DNA from 2 places in the Bradyrhizobium sp. SZCCHNR3119 genome. Region 1 is predicted to be linked to the other one. Evidence: riboswitches for the same ligand, from Rfam matches in the RefSeq annotation. Region 1 holds a riboswitch; the other holds the start of a gene.
The links. A riboswitch is a leader RNA that binds a small molecule or an ion and turns the genes downstream of it on or off. The one in region 1 is predicted to bind S-adenosylmethionine.
Positions count from the first base shown of each region.

Region 1 (7,738 bases):
GGCTCGAGCCTCGAACAGTTGGAGAGCTTTCGCGCGCAATGCCGGGCCACAGCCGAGCAGTTCGACACGCTCGGCTCAGTGGAGGTCGCCAAGATCACGCGCGAGGCGCCGGGCCGGATTCCCTTCCTGGTGAAGGACCCGCGCGGCCACGCCGACTTCTATGCGGCGCTGGCGCGGCATGATGCCAAGGGCTCCGCCAACACGATGCGCAGCTTCCAGGGCGGGCGTCCTTCGATCTACACGATGGCGGAGGCGATCAGACAAGTGGCCACACCGGGGCTGATCATCTGCGGCGACGAGGACGACGCCTGCATCGAACCAAGCCTGTTCCTGAAGAAGCACCTGGGAGCGTCGGGACTGACATTCTTCCCGAAGTCGGGGCACGTCCTGAATCTGGAGGAGCCCGCGTTGTTCAACGCGACGGTGGAGCGCTTCATCACCATCGTCGAGGCCGGCCGCTGGAATCAGCGCGATCCAAGGTCGATTGCGGGTTGGTAAGACGCCGGGCACTCGTTCCGGCGTACGCATCTGACCGCCTGCGGGGGGCGGCGGCGCGGTTCGCCGGGACGACTTAGTGAGCCAAACATCGTCACATCGGGGACTGCGGGTCCGGCGCAGTCGTGAGGCTCAACCGCAGATCAGCCAGGGAGGGCGCCCCCTCAATTGAGAGCTTCGACCGGGCATGATTGGGCGCCAGGGCGGCCCACCCCGATACCCTGCCGTCAGGAACTTGCGAGCTGACATAGCGCATTGTGTAACACAGGAGGGATACACGAGTCTGATCGAAGTAACCGCTACCAACAGCTGAAATGGGCTTACGACGATGGAACGCCGCGAGAGCTGGCGCTTTCGCGGACGCTTTTCAGATTGAATTAATCTGCGCCTGCTACCGCTAGGCCCAGACTCCGAAGGGCTGGGTATCGGGCGACCAGGCGAACGCGTTGCAGCGATCGCCACAGCGGCCAGGCAGAACGCGGCATCTCGGAAGGAATGGGGATGCGGAATGGTCGACGTGGCAGCCGGCGACTTGCCTCGAAGCACGCCACGACCACCTTCGCCAGCGCGGCTCTTTCGAGGACCATCGGTGCAGGAGGTTCTCGATCTCAACGGCGGCGCATTTCCGGGGTTCGATACGCTTCGGCTTTGCCTGTCGCTTCTGGTCGTGCTCGTGCATTCGTTTATGCTGTCCTACGGCATGGCCGGCTCTCGCGTGCTGCTGAACGCGCCCTACATCGCCGTCATGCTTTCGCTGCTGCCGCTCTTCTTTGCCTTGAGCGGATTTCTCGTTGCCGGCAGCGCATTCCGATTGCGCGACACGGGCACCTTCCTGCTCTTCCGAAGCCTGCGAATAGTGCCTGCATTGGCTGTCGAAGTTACGATTTCAGCCTTGATCCTCGGCCCTCTGCTGACGACCCGACCGCCGCGAGACTACTTCACGAATGCGGATTTCTTCTCCTATTTCGGCAACATCATCGGTCGCGTTCGATTTGCATTGCCCGGCGTGTTCGAAGGGCTCCCGCTTGATCGCGTCGTCAACGGGAATGTATGGACGCTCAAACCGGAGTTCTTCTGCTACGCCCTCATGGCGCTCTTGATGGTAAGCCGGGCAGCCTACAGCCGGAAACTGACAACGCTGCTCTGGCTGGTCGTGACCGTCGCGATGATCGTGGTGAATCAGGCTACCGACGCGTTCGTGCCTGATGGCTATCTTGGACCAACGCTGCTGGTCTATTCCTTTGCCACCGGCGTCGTCGCCTTTCATTGGCGAGAGCACATCAAGCTGAACGCGTCACTCGCGCTGCTCTCGGCCGCAGCTGCCTATTTGCTGCTGTTGGGGCCGAAGAACGCGTTCTTCTCCATTCCTGCTCTCACCTACCTGATGATTTGGATCGGTGCCCAGCGGCTGCCATCGACGGGCGGAGATTATTCCTACGGCATCTATCTGTTTTCGTATCCGATCCAGCAAACGCTCGTTGCGACGTTCCTGCCGCTGCGCGAATGGTGGCTGCTCTTTCCCATATCTGCCCTGATTGCGATTCTGATCGCGGCGCTATCCTGGCATCTGATCGAGCTCCCTGCGCTCCGGTTGAAAAAGCCGGTCTTGGCGTTGTCCTCTCGCATGACGACCAAACTGATGGCCGCCATTGCCCGATGGCGGGCGGCGTTGCCCGTCCGCCGCATGAGTGGTTCGTGACTGACCTTTTTCGCGCGCCGACGGCCGTAACTGCTCGCTCTCGCCCATCCCGCACAGCCCCGGACGCGTGGCGAGACATTGCTGCCCGGCGGGCATTTTGCGCATGGTCGTCATGCCGCCATTGCCCGTCGTGCCAGGATGTCGCAGGCATCAAGGCTTGTGTCGTCGGGCAAATCAGGAGCACCTTTCTGCGCATCCCGCCTCCACAAGAGGGACGTATCGCGATCGTCACGGACGTCGGAAGCGGGATGCGATGGACGCGGCGTGTCGCAGTGTGTCTCTCACACGGACGAACGACATCGGCGCGGACGTGAAGTCGTGTGGTCCTGGCCTCCCGGTGCTGAGGCCCGTGCAACGCGCAAGCGTTGCGCGACGCGATGATGCTTCGCATCACGCGGACGGGGGCAAGAATGCCGGTCCCCGAGGAGAGCGCGTATAAGCGTTAACACCGTCGCGCAGGGAAGGCCGGATGTGCGGCTCGTACCTGTGGTGACTGCCGCCTGCTTTTTTTGATGCAGGCGGGCCATGGGTGTGAGCTAACACCCGGCCTTTCCTGCGCCCTCTTGCTTTTCGAGGGCGAATGCTTCGCAAAGCTCGGGCGTAACGCGCTGCGAGAATGCGAGCGCACGCCTCGCGCTGTTTGAGATGTGAAGAGCCAGATCGTGCCAACAGGCCGGTCATTCCGGGGCGCGCATGCAATGCGCGAACCCGGAATCTCGAAATGGGTGTGCGCGCCAGACAACTTCGAGATTCCGGGTTCGGGGCCTACGGCCTCGCCCCGGAATGGCAGCCGGAGGCTACCTTCCCTTCCCCGCCCGGCTCAGCAGGAAGATCCCCTGCTCGCCGAACATGTTCCAGAACCACCAGGGCATATTGACCCGCAGCGGCTGGCCGTCGGAATCGAGCGCCACCGCGCGCTCCATCTTGACGTTGATCTCGTCGCAGAGCTGCACGAAGTCCTTGATGGTGCAGAAATGGATGTTCGGCGTGTCGTACCAGGTGAACGGCAGATTCTCGGTACGCGGCATGTGACCGCCGATCAGAAGCTGCAGGCGCAGCCGCCAGAAGCCGAAATTCGGAAAGGCCACGATCGCGCGGCGGCCGATGCGCAGGAGATTTTCGAGCACCGTCCTCGGCTGCCGCGTCGCCTGCAGGGTCTGCGACAGGATCACGTAGTCGAACGCGTCGTCGGGATAATCGACGAGGTCGGTGTCGGCGTCGCCCTGCACCACCGCAAGCCCCTTCGCCACGCAGTGGTTGACGCCTTCGCGCGACAGCTCGATGCCGCGACCGTCGATGCCGCGGCTCTCAAGCAACTGCAGGAGATCGCCGTCGCCACAACCGATGTCGAGCACCTTGGAGCCGCGCTCGACCATCTTGGCAATCAGCAGATGGTCGGGGCGATAGGCGAGCCCTTCGCGCTCCGTAACGCCGTTCAGCGGCAGCACCTCTTGCAGCGCCATGGTCAGACTCCGGGTGTGGTCAGCCCGCGTGCCTTGCCGGCGGACTCGAGGAAGGCACGGGCGATGTCGAAGAACTCGGGGACATCGAGCAGGAAGGCATCATGACCTTTGTCGGTTTCGATCTCCGCGAAAGAGACCCGTGCGCTCGACGCGTTGAGCGCATGCACCAGCGCCCGCGACTCCGGCGTCGGAAACAGCCAGTCGCTGGTGAAGGACACGACGCAGAAACGGGTCTGAATGCCGCGGAAAGCTTCGGCCAGCACGCCATCATGATCGGCGGCGATATCGAAGTAGTCCATCGCGCGGGTCAGATAGAGATAGGCGTTGGCATCGAAGCGCTCCACGAAGGACGAGCCCTGGTAGCGCAGATAGCTCTCGACCTGGAAATCGGCATCGAAGGAAAAGGTCGGCAGGTCGCGGTCCTGCATGCGGCGACCGAACTTGCGATGCAGCGCCGCGTCCGACAAATAAGTGATGTGCGCGGCCATCCGCGCCACCGCGAGCCCGCGATGCGGATGAACGCCCTTGTCGGCATAGCGGCCGTGATCCCAATCCGGATCGGCCATCACCGCCTGCCGGCCGAGCTCATGGAAGGCGATATTCTGCGCCGAGTGACGCGTAGCGCAGGCGATCGCGAGCGCCGCGAACACGCGGGTCGGATAGGCCACAGTCCATTGCAGCACCTGCATGCCGCCCATGGAGCCGCCGACCACCGCAAACAGCGTCTCGATGCCGAGATGGTCGATCAGCATCGCCTGGGCGCGCACCATGTCCGGAATGGTGATGATCGGGAAATCCAGGCCCCAGGCCTTGCCCGTCGCCGGATTGAGCGAGGCGGGGCCGGTCGAACCCATGCAGCCGCCGATCACGTTCGAGCAGATGATGAAGTAACGGTTGGTATCGAGTGGACGGCCCGGGCCGACCAGCGTCTCCCACCAGCCCGGCTTGCCGGTCATCGGATGGCGATTGGCGACATGCTGATCGCCGGTCAGGGCGTGGCAGACCAGGATGGCGTTCGATCTGTCGGCATTGAGCTCGCCATAGGTCTGGTAGGCGATCTGGAACGGCGCGAGATCGACCCCGCAGTCGAGCCGGAGCGGCTGATCGGCGCCGAACTTTGCAACCGGCGAGTTCGGATGATCGACCTCGTGCGAGCGCTCCTCCGGCGGGATCACGCGTCGTGACTTCGGCGAGTTCGATTTGGGCGTCAGGCCTGTCATGTCTCTAGACCCCGGCGGTCGCCGGAGCTCCCGAACCACGTGACATATCAGGCCATAAAAAAACCCGGCCCGAAATTAGGTTCGGCCGGGATCAGAACTGTCCCCGGCCTGTTTAGCGAATTGTTTAACGTGGCTGCAAGCCGGCCGGCTCAAATGACCACGGAATGACCAACAACGTAGTCCGGCGGGCGGCCGACGTCAAGGCAAGCCGGAATCGACGGCACGCCGCCATGTTGCAACTGTAGCGCTTCCGGGCGCTCGATCGGGTAAACTTGATGTTGCACGCGCCTGATCTGTAGGACAGAACGACGCTCGCCTGCACCGCAGGACCAGCCAAGAGATGCCGCAAATGCCCGAGACGCCTCCCGCCCCGCCCTCGCTTGCCGATCTGCGCAAGGAGATCGACGCGATCGACGAGCAGATGCATCGGTTGTTGATGCAGCGCGGCGACATCATCGACCGCCTGATCCAGGTGAAGAAGACGCAGGAGGTCGGCTCGGCCTTCCGGCCGGCGCGCGAGGCCGACATGATGAAGCGCCTGGTGCAGCGCCATCGCGGCATCCTGCCGCTCGATACGGTCGAGAGCATCTGGCGCATCATCGTCTCCAGCTTCACCTACGTGCAGGCGCCGTTCTGCGCGCACGCCGACGTCTCGGTCGGCGAGGCTGCGATGCGGGATTCCGCGCGGTTCCATTTCGGCTTCATCGTGCCCTATGTGGCGCATTTCAGCGCCCAGGCCGCCGTCGAGGCGGCAGCGAAATCGAAGGGCGATCTGGCGCTGGTCTCGGCGACGTCAGGGCATACGCCGTGGTGGATCACGCTCGAGCCGGCCGGCGCGCCGAAGATCATCGCCCGGCTGCCTTTCCTGGAGCGCGCCGACCATCCGGCGGCGCTGCCGGTGTTTGCGATCTCCCGCGTGGCCGACGATGCCCTGCTGTTGGAGGTCGAGACCTGGAGCATCCGCGTGTCGGGCTGGAATGCGCAGGTGGCGCGAGCGCTGTCGCCGCTGGCGGACATCGTAGCGGTGCCGGATACCGCCTTCGACAGCGCGGCCCTGTTGGTCTCCATCGAGGCCCCCTCGAACCTCGAAAAAATCAGGGCAGCCCTGATCGCGGCGGGCGCCTCGGTACGCTCGACGGCCCTCGTCGGCGGCCATGCAAAGCGCTATACGGTGCCGAGCTAGGGTTGATGGCTCTGGCCTGATCCTGCGGTTTCCCGGAGTTGAATGATGTCCCGCCCCGTGCCGAATCCCGGCATCCTCGATATTGCGCCCTACACCCCCGGCAAGAGCCCGAAGCCGGAGCCGGGCCGCAAGGTGTTCAAGCTTTCGGCCAATGAGACCCCGTTTGGCCCCTCGCCGAAGGCGATCGCGGCCTTCACGCACGCGGCGACGCATCTGGAGGACTACCCGGAAGGCACCTCGCGGGTGCTGCGCCAGGCGATCGGCCGCGCCTACGGCCTCGATCCCGATCGGATCATCTGCGGCGCCGGCTCCGACGAGATCCTCAACCTGCTGGCACACACCTTTCTCGGCCACGGCGACGAGGCGATCTCCACCACGCACGGCTTTTTGGTTTATCCGATCGCCACCATGGGCCGCGGCGCCAAGAACGTGATCGCACCGGAGAAGAACCTGACCGCGGATGTCAACGCCATCCTGCAGGCGGTCACGCCGCGCACCAAGCTGGTCTGGCTCGCCAACCCGAACAATCCGACTGGCACCTACATCCCGTTCGACGAGGTCAAGCGGCTGCGCGCCGGCCTGCCCTCCAACGTCGTACTGGTTTTGGACGCGGCCTATTCCGACTACGTGTCGCGCAACGACTATGAGGTCGGCATCGAGCTGGTCGCCACGACCGAGAACACCGTGATGACCCACACTTTTTCCAAGATTCACGGGCTCGCCGCGCTACGCGTCGGCTGGATGTTCGGCCCGGCCCATATCGTCGATGCGGTCAACCGCATCCGTGGACCGTTCAACGTCTCCACGCCGGCCATGCTCGCCGCGGTCGCTGCGATCGAGGACAGTGCGCATGTGCAGACGTCCAAGACGTACACGGAAGAATGGCGCAACAGGCTCAGCGAGGAGATCGGCAAGCTCGGCCTGAAGGTGACGCCGAGCGTGACGAACTTCATCCTGATCCACTTCCCGACCGAGAAGGGCAAGACGGCCGCCGAGGCCGACGAATTCCTGACCCGGCGCGGCCTGGTGCTGCGCGCGCTCAACAACTATCAGCTGCCGCATGCGCTGCGGATGACGATCGGCTCCGAAGAGGCCAATCGCCTGGTGTTGGAGGGTTTGCGCGAATTCATGGGGACGAAGTGACGAGCGCGGCGAAATTCGAGCGCGTCGCGCTGATCGGATTCGGCCTGATCGGCGGCTCGATCGCGCGCGCCGCGCGCCTGCATGGGCTGGCCGGTGAGATCGTCACCACAGCGCGCTCGAAGGAGACGCGGGCTCGTGTCGCCGAGCTCGGCATCGTCGACCGCGTGGTGGAGAGCAATGCGGAGGCGGTGAAGGACGCCGACCTCGTCATCCTCTGCATTCCCGTCGGCGCCTGCGGGCCTGTGGCGCAGGAGATCGCGGGCTCACTGAAGGACGGCGCGATCATCTCCGATGTCGGCTCGGTCAAGGGCGCCATCGTGCGCGACATGGCTCCGCATTTGCCGGCAGGTGTGCATTTCGTGCCGGCGCATCCGGTTGCCGGCACCGAGAATTCCGGCCCCGACTCCGGGTTTGCGGAACTCTTCATCAATCGCTGGTGCATCCTGACGCCGCCGGTCGGCACCGATGCCGATGCGGTCGCGCGCCTCCGCGCGTTCTGGGCTGCGCTCGGCGCCAAGGTCGAGATCATGACACC
Region 1 is NZ_JAUEUV010000001.1:1,530,101-1,537,838, forward strand. Features, by position in the region: gene QX034_RS07330 (alpha/beta hydrolase) at 1-498, shown strand, start outside; partial or broken gene QX034_RS07335 (acyltransferase family protein) at 1,004-2,044, shown strand; gene metW (methionine biosynthesis protein MetW) at 2,992-3,657, opposite strand; gene QX034_RS07345 (homoserine O-acetyltransferase) at 3,660-4,877, opposite strand; SAM riboswitch at 4,969-5,048, opposite strand; gene QX034_RS07350 (chorismate mutase) at 5,227-6,060, shown strand; gene hisC (histidinol-phosphate transaminase) at 6,106-7,203, shown strand; gene QX034_RS07360 (prephenate/arogenate dehydrogenase family protein) at 7,200-7,738, shown strand, end outside.

Region 2 (7,738 bases), 3.5 Mb from region 1:
CACGATCAATTTTCACGCCTTCTGCACGGGAGTTGGCTTTCAGGCGATTCTAGAGAAGGTGAGCATCGATGGTGGGGCAGAGCAGCCGGTTATTCCTCAAGATCAAGCGCTAGCGAGCCTCGTATCAGTTGTCCCAACAGAGCAGGAAGTCGCCCAGCTGCACCACATCGTTTTGACGGATCATGCACTTGCTCAAGCTTTGAGGGATCTGGCCGACGGACTTAGAACTTTCCATACCGGTCCAGTCGTTGCTCAGCGCGCAGTCGAAACGATCAGAAACTATTTCGTTCCGCCTGGGGCCGACTACAGCGCTGGCTGGCAACCAATGCGGGACGCGCTGAATCTCAGCCGTGATTACCTGCAGGTGATCACGGATCTGTCGATCGGTCCGCGGCATGGCGACAGGAGCCACATCCCGACTCCGCAATTGCGCGTCGGCGTAGAGCGTGCCTGGGTCGTCATGAACAGATTTCTGGCCTATCGACTCTTGGGGTCAACGAAGCTTCCGGAACGAGATTTCCCTCCGCTCTGAAAAACCCGGCCTCGATAATGTCGAACGTTGACGTCCGGTAAGGGCTGAAAGCGGAAGTTTGCGGAGCGCTAGCGGCGCCGCCGGCAGGATTACGGCTCGGGCGGATCGTGATCCGCCGTTCCGAGTCGCCTAGATGGCGGGTTACGCCTTCGGCTCCAACCCGCCCTACGCCATGCTATTCCTTGTCGGCACATCGCCCTCGACGAATCATTTCGTTAGCCATTTCTCGAAGTACAAATTGATCGGGTTGGAAACGTAAGGGCCATACGCCGGGCACGGAACGAACCCCTTCGCCCGATAGAGCCTCTGGGCATCGGGAAGAAATTCCGTGGTTTCCAGCCGCAGAACCGACAGCTTGGCGGTCAAGGCCGCTTCCACAACCCGCGTCAGGAGCCTGCTGCCTATGCCAGTCGTCCGAACCTCGGTGACGACATACATGCGCTTCACCTCCCCGGTGCCATCCGCAAACACCTGCAGCCCTGCACAGCCGACGGCTTGTCCGGCAATCCGCGCGATGAACATTTGCGTGTCGTCGTGCGCCAGCCGCTCAATTGGAGAGCCGTGATTCCTGTCCACCCCGCTGACCTTGTTCAAGAAATCGTCCAGCGCGGTGACGAGGTTGATCAGGTCCGGGGACCTTGCATCGGCCAGCTCAATTTCGACTCGATCGACAGTCATTCTCGTCCCTCTTCTTCGAAGAGAGGAGCGCATGACGCCGTGGTGGCTTGTCCCGTTTAGTTGCCGGACCGGCCACATCTTCTTCCGAAGGAAGAAAGCCACCTTGCTCGGGAGCAGGTTGGCGCTGGGCGTCGGCCCAACTCTTGATGTTGGAGTTGACGATAGCGGGCACTATCGAGCTTGGCAAGCACGCCGCCAGTTTGAGAAACAACGAGTGGCCGCTCCTGGCCCGAAACGTAAGTCCCGGAACGGAGGGGGTATTTCCGAAGCTGGGGGTAGACCGGCTGTGCCATCCGCCTGCCGGCCACGGCCGCCTTTGGCTTGAAGCGGAAGTGTGTCGCGCATGAGTGCTCGACAAGAAATAGCAGTGCATCATATTCTTGCTAAGATGCCAGTCAGGAAGCTTTGGTTATTTGGTGAATCGTGAAACTATTCCGGAGCCACGCCAAGACGTTTGTTGTCGCCGCCTGGGTCCTGCTTGTGGTGGCGATCCCGGTCTGCTTTGTTGTCGGCGCGGCGGCGGGCTTCGACAAGTTCTACTTCCCTGCGCATCCGCACGCGACACTGGATGCGTATGATCTCAACGCATCGAAACTAATCATGGCCGCTGCCGGCCTTGCCGCGGTGCTGTCTTCGGTTGCCTTCACCTTGGGGTTTCGCGCCACCGCGTCCTTGCTGGTCATTCTGATCTGGACCGCGACCATTGCCGGCAACCAGATTGCCCGTGCCCGCGTCGAACCGGGACCTGATTATTACGAGCGGCATATCGGCTCGGAGGTGTTCCTGGTACCCTGGAAATATGCGGATGCCGGCCCCGGCCGTCCTCCCCGCGACCCTCCCGGCGAGATCGGCTTCACCGTCGATCTCTGCCTGTCCAATCTCGGGGGGCGCACCGACATCGATTGTAGTTGGATTCAACAGGTCCGGATTCTTCCAGGTGATAAGGACGTTGCCGATCCGACCCTGGGTTCATGGCGCAAATACCGGTCGGAGATGACTCCCGGTCCCGATCACGACGGGTATCGATCGTTTGATCTGAGCTATCAGCTGCAGCCCGGCGCGCCTACGCGGATCCAGCATTATTTCGTGCGCCTGAATGCGATGGGAGAGCCGACACGGCTCGTGGCATGCCGACTGGACAACGGCAGGTTCTGCACCCACCAGCACGCTGGTCGGCGATTATTGGTTTGGCTACGAAGCAGATTTAGCTCAGGGCGACGAGACGTCGGACGCCAAGCTCGCTGCCTTAGTCGAATCCTGGCGACGCAAGTGAGTCGTTCATGGTGGTCAGACAGACGTCCGCTTCTGGCACACTACGGCCCAGCGCGCGGCCGATCGTACTTGAGGTCAGACGGGGCGGTTGATGCGCACCGTCGCAGTCTCGAATTCTCTATTGTCCAGCACAATGTTGGCATTTTGGATGGGTTGACTTAGCCGCTCATAAATCTCGAACGCCGGCGCGTACCGATCCCGGTACAGAGCCTCCGCCGCTTCACGGCCACCGAGTTGGTTGGCGTCGCGCAACGTCCCCCTTTCGCCAGCTGTCTTTACATCGACGTCAACAAATATGACGACTTCCCAAGCATCTCGCAGTTCTGATCGCTGCAAGAATGTCCCATCGACGATCAAGATGTCGCGTTGATTCGCCCTGTGGGTGGGCGCAACGATAGGCTCGTCCTTATCGAGGTCGAAGGAAGCGGTGCTATAGATTAGGCTTCCTCCGGGACCCAGCGGCTCGAGGAGTAACCGCCGCACGGCATCGAGGTCCCGGGCGTCAAAATAGTAACCTTCGGCCGAATGGCGACCACGCGCGTAACGTTCGCGCTTCGGTCGATGAAAGCCATCGATAGAGGTGCGAATGGTCGCTCGGCCGATACGGTCGAGTTCATGAGCCATTTCGTTGGCGACAGTTGTCTTACCCGATGCAGTTCGGCCGTCGATGGCTACCCGTACCGGATGTGGCCTGTCGACCGCAGCGGCAAACTCCGCGATGGTGATCAAGGCTGCGCGTCTCATGTGTCCCCCCCCTCCAAGATTGCAGGAAGAATTCAGAATGTCTTTTGGGACCACGATTCACAAATAGTATCCGGCTCTGCGACCGGGGCAGAAGGCCGGCCCGCACGCAGCGCCAATGGCAGCAATTGGCCCGAAACGTAAGTCCCGGAACCGCGGGTGTTATTCCGAAGTTGGGGTACACCGGCTGCGCCATCCGTCTGCCGGCCGCGGCGGCCCTTGACCCAAAGGCGCTTCCCATGCGGCCAATCGCTATGTTAACAACACACGATGACGCGCGTAATGGTGATCGGCAACGCTGGCGGCGGCAAATCCACGATGTGCAAGGCATTATGTCGTGCGCACTCGTTGCCTTACTTCGCCATCGATAATATTTTGTGGCGTCCGAACTGGGTGCGGGTTCCTGACGAAGAACTACGCGAGAGCCACGATGCCCTGCTGTCGCAGGAGCGCTGGTTGCTTGATGGATACGGGCCTTGGTTCTCTGTCCTCGACCGGATTGCCGCATGCGATACTGTTGTTTTCGTTGACCATCCGTTTTGGATTCATCTCTGGTGGGCGACCAAGCGCCAGGTGAAGTCGGTGTTCTTTGGGCGACCTGATGGCCCTCCGGGTTGTCCGATGCTGCCGGTCACGTTCCGCCTCTACAAGATGATGTGGGGGCTTCACCGTGAGATGAGGCCCCGGCTCATAGAGGCGATCTACGCAAAATCTGATCGGCTGCGGATCATCCACATCAGATCACCAAAAGAGCTGGTAGCATTCGCAGCCAATCCGACGTAACCGCCGAGTCCCGCGAGGCGGCGATCTCGTTTGCTCGCGTGAGACCTTCGCGATCGGCCCGAAACGCAAGTCCCGGAACGGAGGGGTTATTTCCGAAGCTGGGGGGACACTGGCTGCGCCATCAGCCGACCGGCCACCGCCGCCCTTGACCCGAAGCAAACGCTGAGGCCGTCCCAGCATCAATGAGCGAAAATCACGACTTGCCGGACAAGGTCGAGGAAGTCCGCCGTATGAATCCCCTTCTGGTATTGATCTAATTCAACCACCTGAACGACCACCAGGCGCTTCTCCGGCAATATGGCGATCTGTTGCCCTCCATAGCCCGAGGCAAGGATTGCATCTCTCCCCCATGCACCTGCATCCAGAACCCACCATAGATAGCCATATTTGCGATCTCTTCTATCTGTTTCCGAGTACGCTTTCGTCGAGTCAATAACCCACTGGGACGGAATGACAGGCGCTCCGTTCCATTCACCCTTTTTGAGGAATAGCAAGCCAAAGCGCGCAAGATCGCGCGCGCTCATGCTGAACACGTAGGCGGGGTAAAGAGAGGAACGATCCCCCACGAACATCCCATCATGGGCAGTGAAATCCTGCATCCCGATCGGGTGGGCGATGGCCTTTTCGAAGCTCTCAAAGGCGTTTGAGCCTGTCGCCTTCGCGTAGATTGCGCCAAGCGCATTGAAATCCCAGTTGTTGTAGTACCAGAACGTACCTGGCGGATGAGCGCCACGCGGAGGGCGTGTCGACTTCTGCTCCCCGGTCTCGTAAGCTGCTGGATGATAGACTCCGGAACGAGCCATGAGCAGCTCACGAACAGTCGCCTGCTTCTCCTCTCGCGTCAGCGATGGTGCACTATCGTCCACGCCCAGTTGCTCAAGCGTGTTCTCAATATTTATCTGGTTCCGTGAGACGGCGATTCCGAAAAGAGCACTTAGCAGGCTCTTGCGGACGGAGCGAACATTCACTTTCCGCGTGATGTCGCCCGACGTCGCAACAACGAGGTCGCCTTGCACAACCATGATCGATGTCGGCCTGTATTTCCGAGCGTAGTTTCGGACCGCGTTGTGAATGGGCGCCGCGTCGCCGGACTCGACGATTTTCCAGTCGATTCCTGGCTCGGCACTTGCCGGCTCCGAGCAGAGCAGCATGACTGCGAACAATGCCGAGCATCGCATGAGATTACCTGGAGATCTGGACGATTGGCGAAAGGACCGGCGCGATAGGAAATTGTTTAAGGTGTGACATACAGAATTATGTCGACGGCAGAATCAAGGTAGTCTGACCGGCACCATTACGATAATTGCGAGCTTCAGTTGTGCTCGCCCCACGTTCTTCGGCCTTTGACCCCAAGCGACTGTTCCGGTAGGACACTCTGACGGCCCACCGCTGCGCGAAAGGCAGACTTTGGCGGAGCCATCGAACCTGTGCAGTTAAACTGCGCTAACCGACCCAGGGAGATAGAATGCGGAGGTTTCTCGCGTTTTCCGTTATGTCTTTTTTCTTAGTTGCGCCGTCGGTCGCGTGGTCAGCCTGCACCCCGAAAACATTGGCAGGACAGTATATCTTTCTAGGAAGGGGGTTCATTGAGCCTCTTGCGCCAACCGCTCAGCGCGTACACTCGGGAGTATATGTATTTGATGGCGTCGCGGATGTGCTTGGAAAGGAGACGTCCAGCCGTCGCGGTATCGTTACCCGAGAACAGAAACTCACAGGCACTTACACTCTGAACCCGGACTGTACGGGATCGATGACTATGATCTCACTGGTCGATCCGAAGCTCCGGACGCACTACGATATTTTTGTGACGGACGACGGCAGAAAAGCGAACATGATCCGCACCGATCCGGGATCAATGGCCGTGCGTACTATTGAGCGCTAACGTCGGCTTCTGGCCCGAAACGTAAGTCCCCGAACGGAGGGGTTATTTCCGAAGCTGGGGGTACACCGGCTGCGCTATCTGCCGACCGCACAGCCGCCCTTGACCCGTAGCCCACGACCGTAAGGTGTTAACCTCTCGCAGTGGGCGCGGCACGCCGCTTGTGCTTAAGATCACGCCCACAATCTAGCCTTCCACCGCACAGGGCACGCTCAGAAATCCTCGAAACCGTACCCGTCCGCCCCGCACTGGTTCTCCATTCAGCGCATAGTTCGGAAACCGCTTCAGGAAGCGCGAGATTGCGATGGCGCCTTCCAGCCGCGCCAGCGCCATGCCGGCGCATTGGTGCGCGCCGGTGCCGAAAGCGAGGTGCTTGTTCGAGATGCGTGTCACATCGAAGCGTTCCGGGTCTTCGAACTGCGCGGGATCGCGGTTGGCGGCGCCGATGCATAGGGTGACGAAGGTGCCGGGCTCCAGCGTGATGCCGCCGAGCTCGACCCGCTCGGTCGTCATCCGGTTGCCGAGCTGGTTCGAGCTTTCATAGCGGAGGATTTCCTCCACCGCTGTGCGGATCAGCTCCGGCGCCTGCAGCAGCCGGCGCTTCTCGGCCGGGTGCTGCAACAGCGCGACCAGTCCGTTGCCGATCAGGTTGGTGGTGGTCTCATGGCCGGCATTGAGCAGGAAGATGCAGTTGTGCAGCAATTCCTTCTCGCTGAGCCGCTCGCCATTGCCTTCGCCATGTGTCTCGCCTTGGATCAGCCGGGTCAGCACGTCGCGCTCGGGGTTGCCGGGCCGGGCGCGGCGGCGCGCGACGAGATCTTCGAGATAGATCAGGAAATCCTTCACGGCCTCGTTGCCGCGCGAAAACTGCTCCGGCGACAGCACCGGCTCCAGGGCGCCGAGGATGGCGAGCGACCAGTCGCGCAGCGGCCCCCGTTCCTCATGGGGAACGTCGAGCAGATTGCCGATCACCTCGACGGGGATCGCGGAGGCGAAATCGCCGATCAGCTCGAACTTGCCTTTGGCTTCGATCGCATCGAGCAGGCGGTCGACCAGCGCGATCAGCGCCGGCTCCATCTCGGCGATCGCGCGCGGCGACAGCGCGCCCATGATCAGCCGACGCACGCGCGTATGCGCCGGCGGGTCGTTGAACACGAGGCTGGTCGTATGGTGCTCGTAGAGCAGGGACGGGCCGTATTTCGGCGCGAATTCCCGCTTCTTGTCGGAGGAGAACGCCTTGGTGTTCTTGTAGGCGGTGACGAGATCGTCATAACGCGTGAGAAAATAGCTGCCGTTGCGCAGGCGTTTCACCGGCTCGTGGTCGCGCAAGGCGCGGTAGGTCGGGTAGGGGTCGGCGTAGAAACCCGGCGTCAGGTCTTGCAGGTCGAAATTGGCTGCGAGCTCGCGCGCATCGGCGGCGTTCATGGTTGCGACGATCCTCCCGGCGGTTCTTTCTGATCGGCTGCGTTCGGCCGGCCCGGCGCGCATCATGCACGATGCCAGGCGAAAGAAAGACACCGGGCGAAAGAAAAACCCACGTGCTGGGCGCGCGGTTGTAAAATACCGATGGAGCCTATGGGGCTTTACAATCTTGTGTTGCGAGCGGAGGCACGCATTTCCAATGGCTTAGCGGGACGTGGCTGCCGCGTTGCGGTATATTTCTTGACAACGGTAAAGTGAGTATTTACTCACACCCGATGTCGACGTTGCGAATGACTAGCGATTTGCGGCGGCAGCTGATCCTTGGCGCGGCCAAGCGCTGCTTTGCCCGCTACGGTTACGCAGGCACCACGACCAAGAGCGTGGCGGCCGCGGCGGCGATCTCCGAGGCGCTGCTGTTCAAACATTTCCCG
Region 2 is NZ_JAUEUV010000001.1:5,034,574-5,042,311, forward strand. Features, by position in the region: gene QX034_RS23175 (hypothetical protein) at 1-532, shown strand, start outside; gene QX034_RS23180 (GNAT family N-acetyltransferase) at 740-1,210, opposite strand; SAM-I-IV-variant riboswitch at 1,257-1,365, opposite strand; gene QX034_RS23185 (hypothetical protein) at 1,634-2,644, shown strand; gene QX034_RS23190 (uridylate kinase) at 2,558-3,226, opposite strand; gene QX034_RS23195 (flagellar protein FlaR) at 3,506-4,006, shown strand; gene QX034_RS23200 (serine hydrolase) at 4,186-5,169, opposite strand; gene QX034_RS23205 (hypothetical protein) at 5,763-5,888, shown strand; gene QX034_RS23210 (cytochrome P450) at 6,072-7,310, opposite strand; gene QX034_RS23215 (helix-turn-helix domain-containing protein) at 7,598-7,738, shown strand, end outside.
Region 2: linked by a shared signal. The riboswitch ahead of QX034_RS23180 (GNAT family N-acetyltransferase) and the one ahead of QX034_RS07345 (homoserine O-acetyltransferase) in region 1 are both predicted to bind S-adenosylmethionine.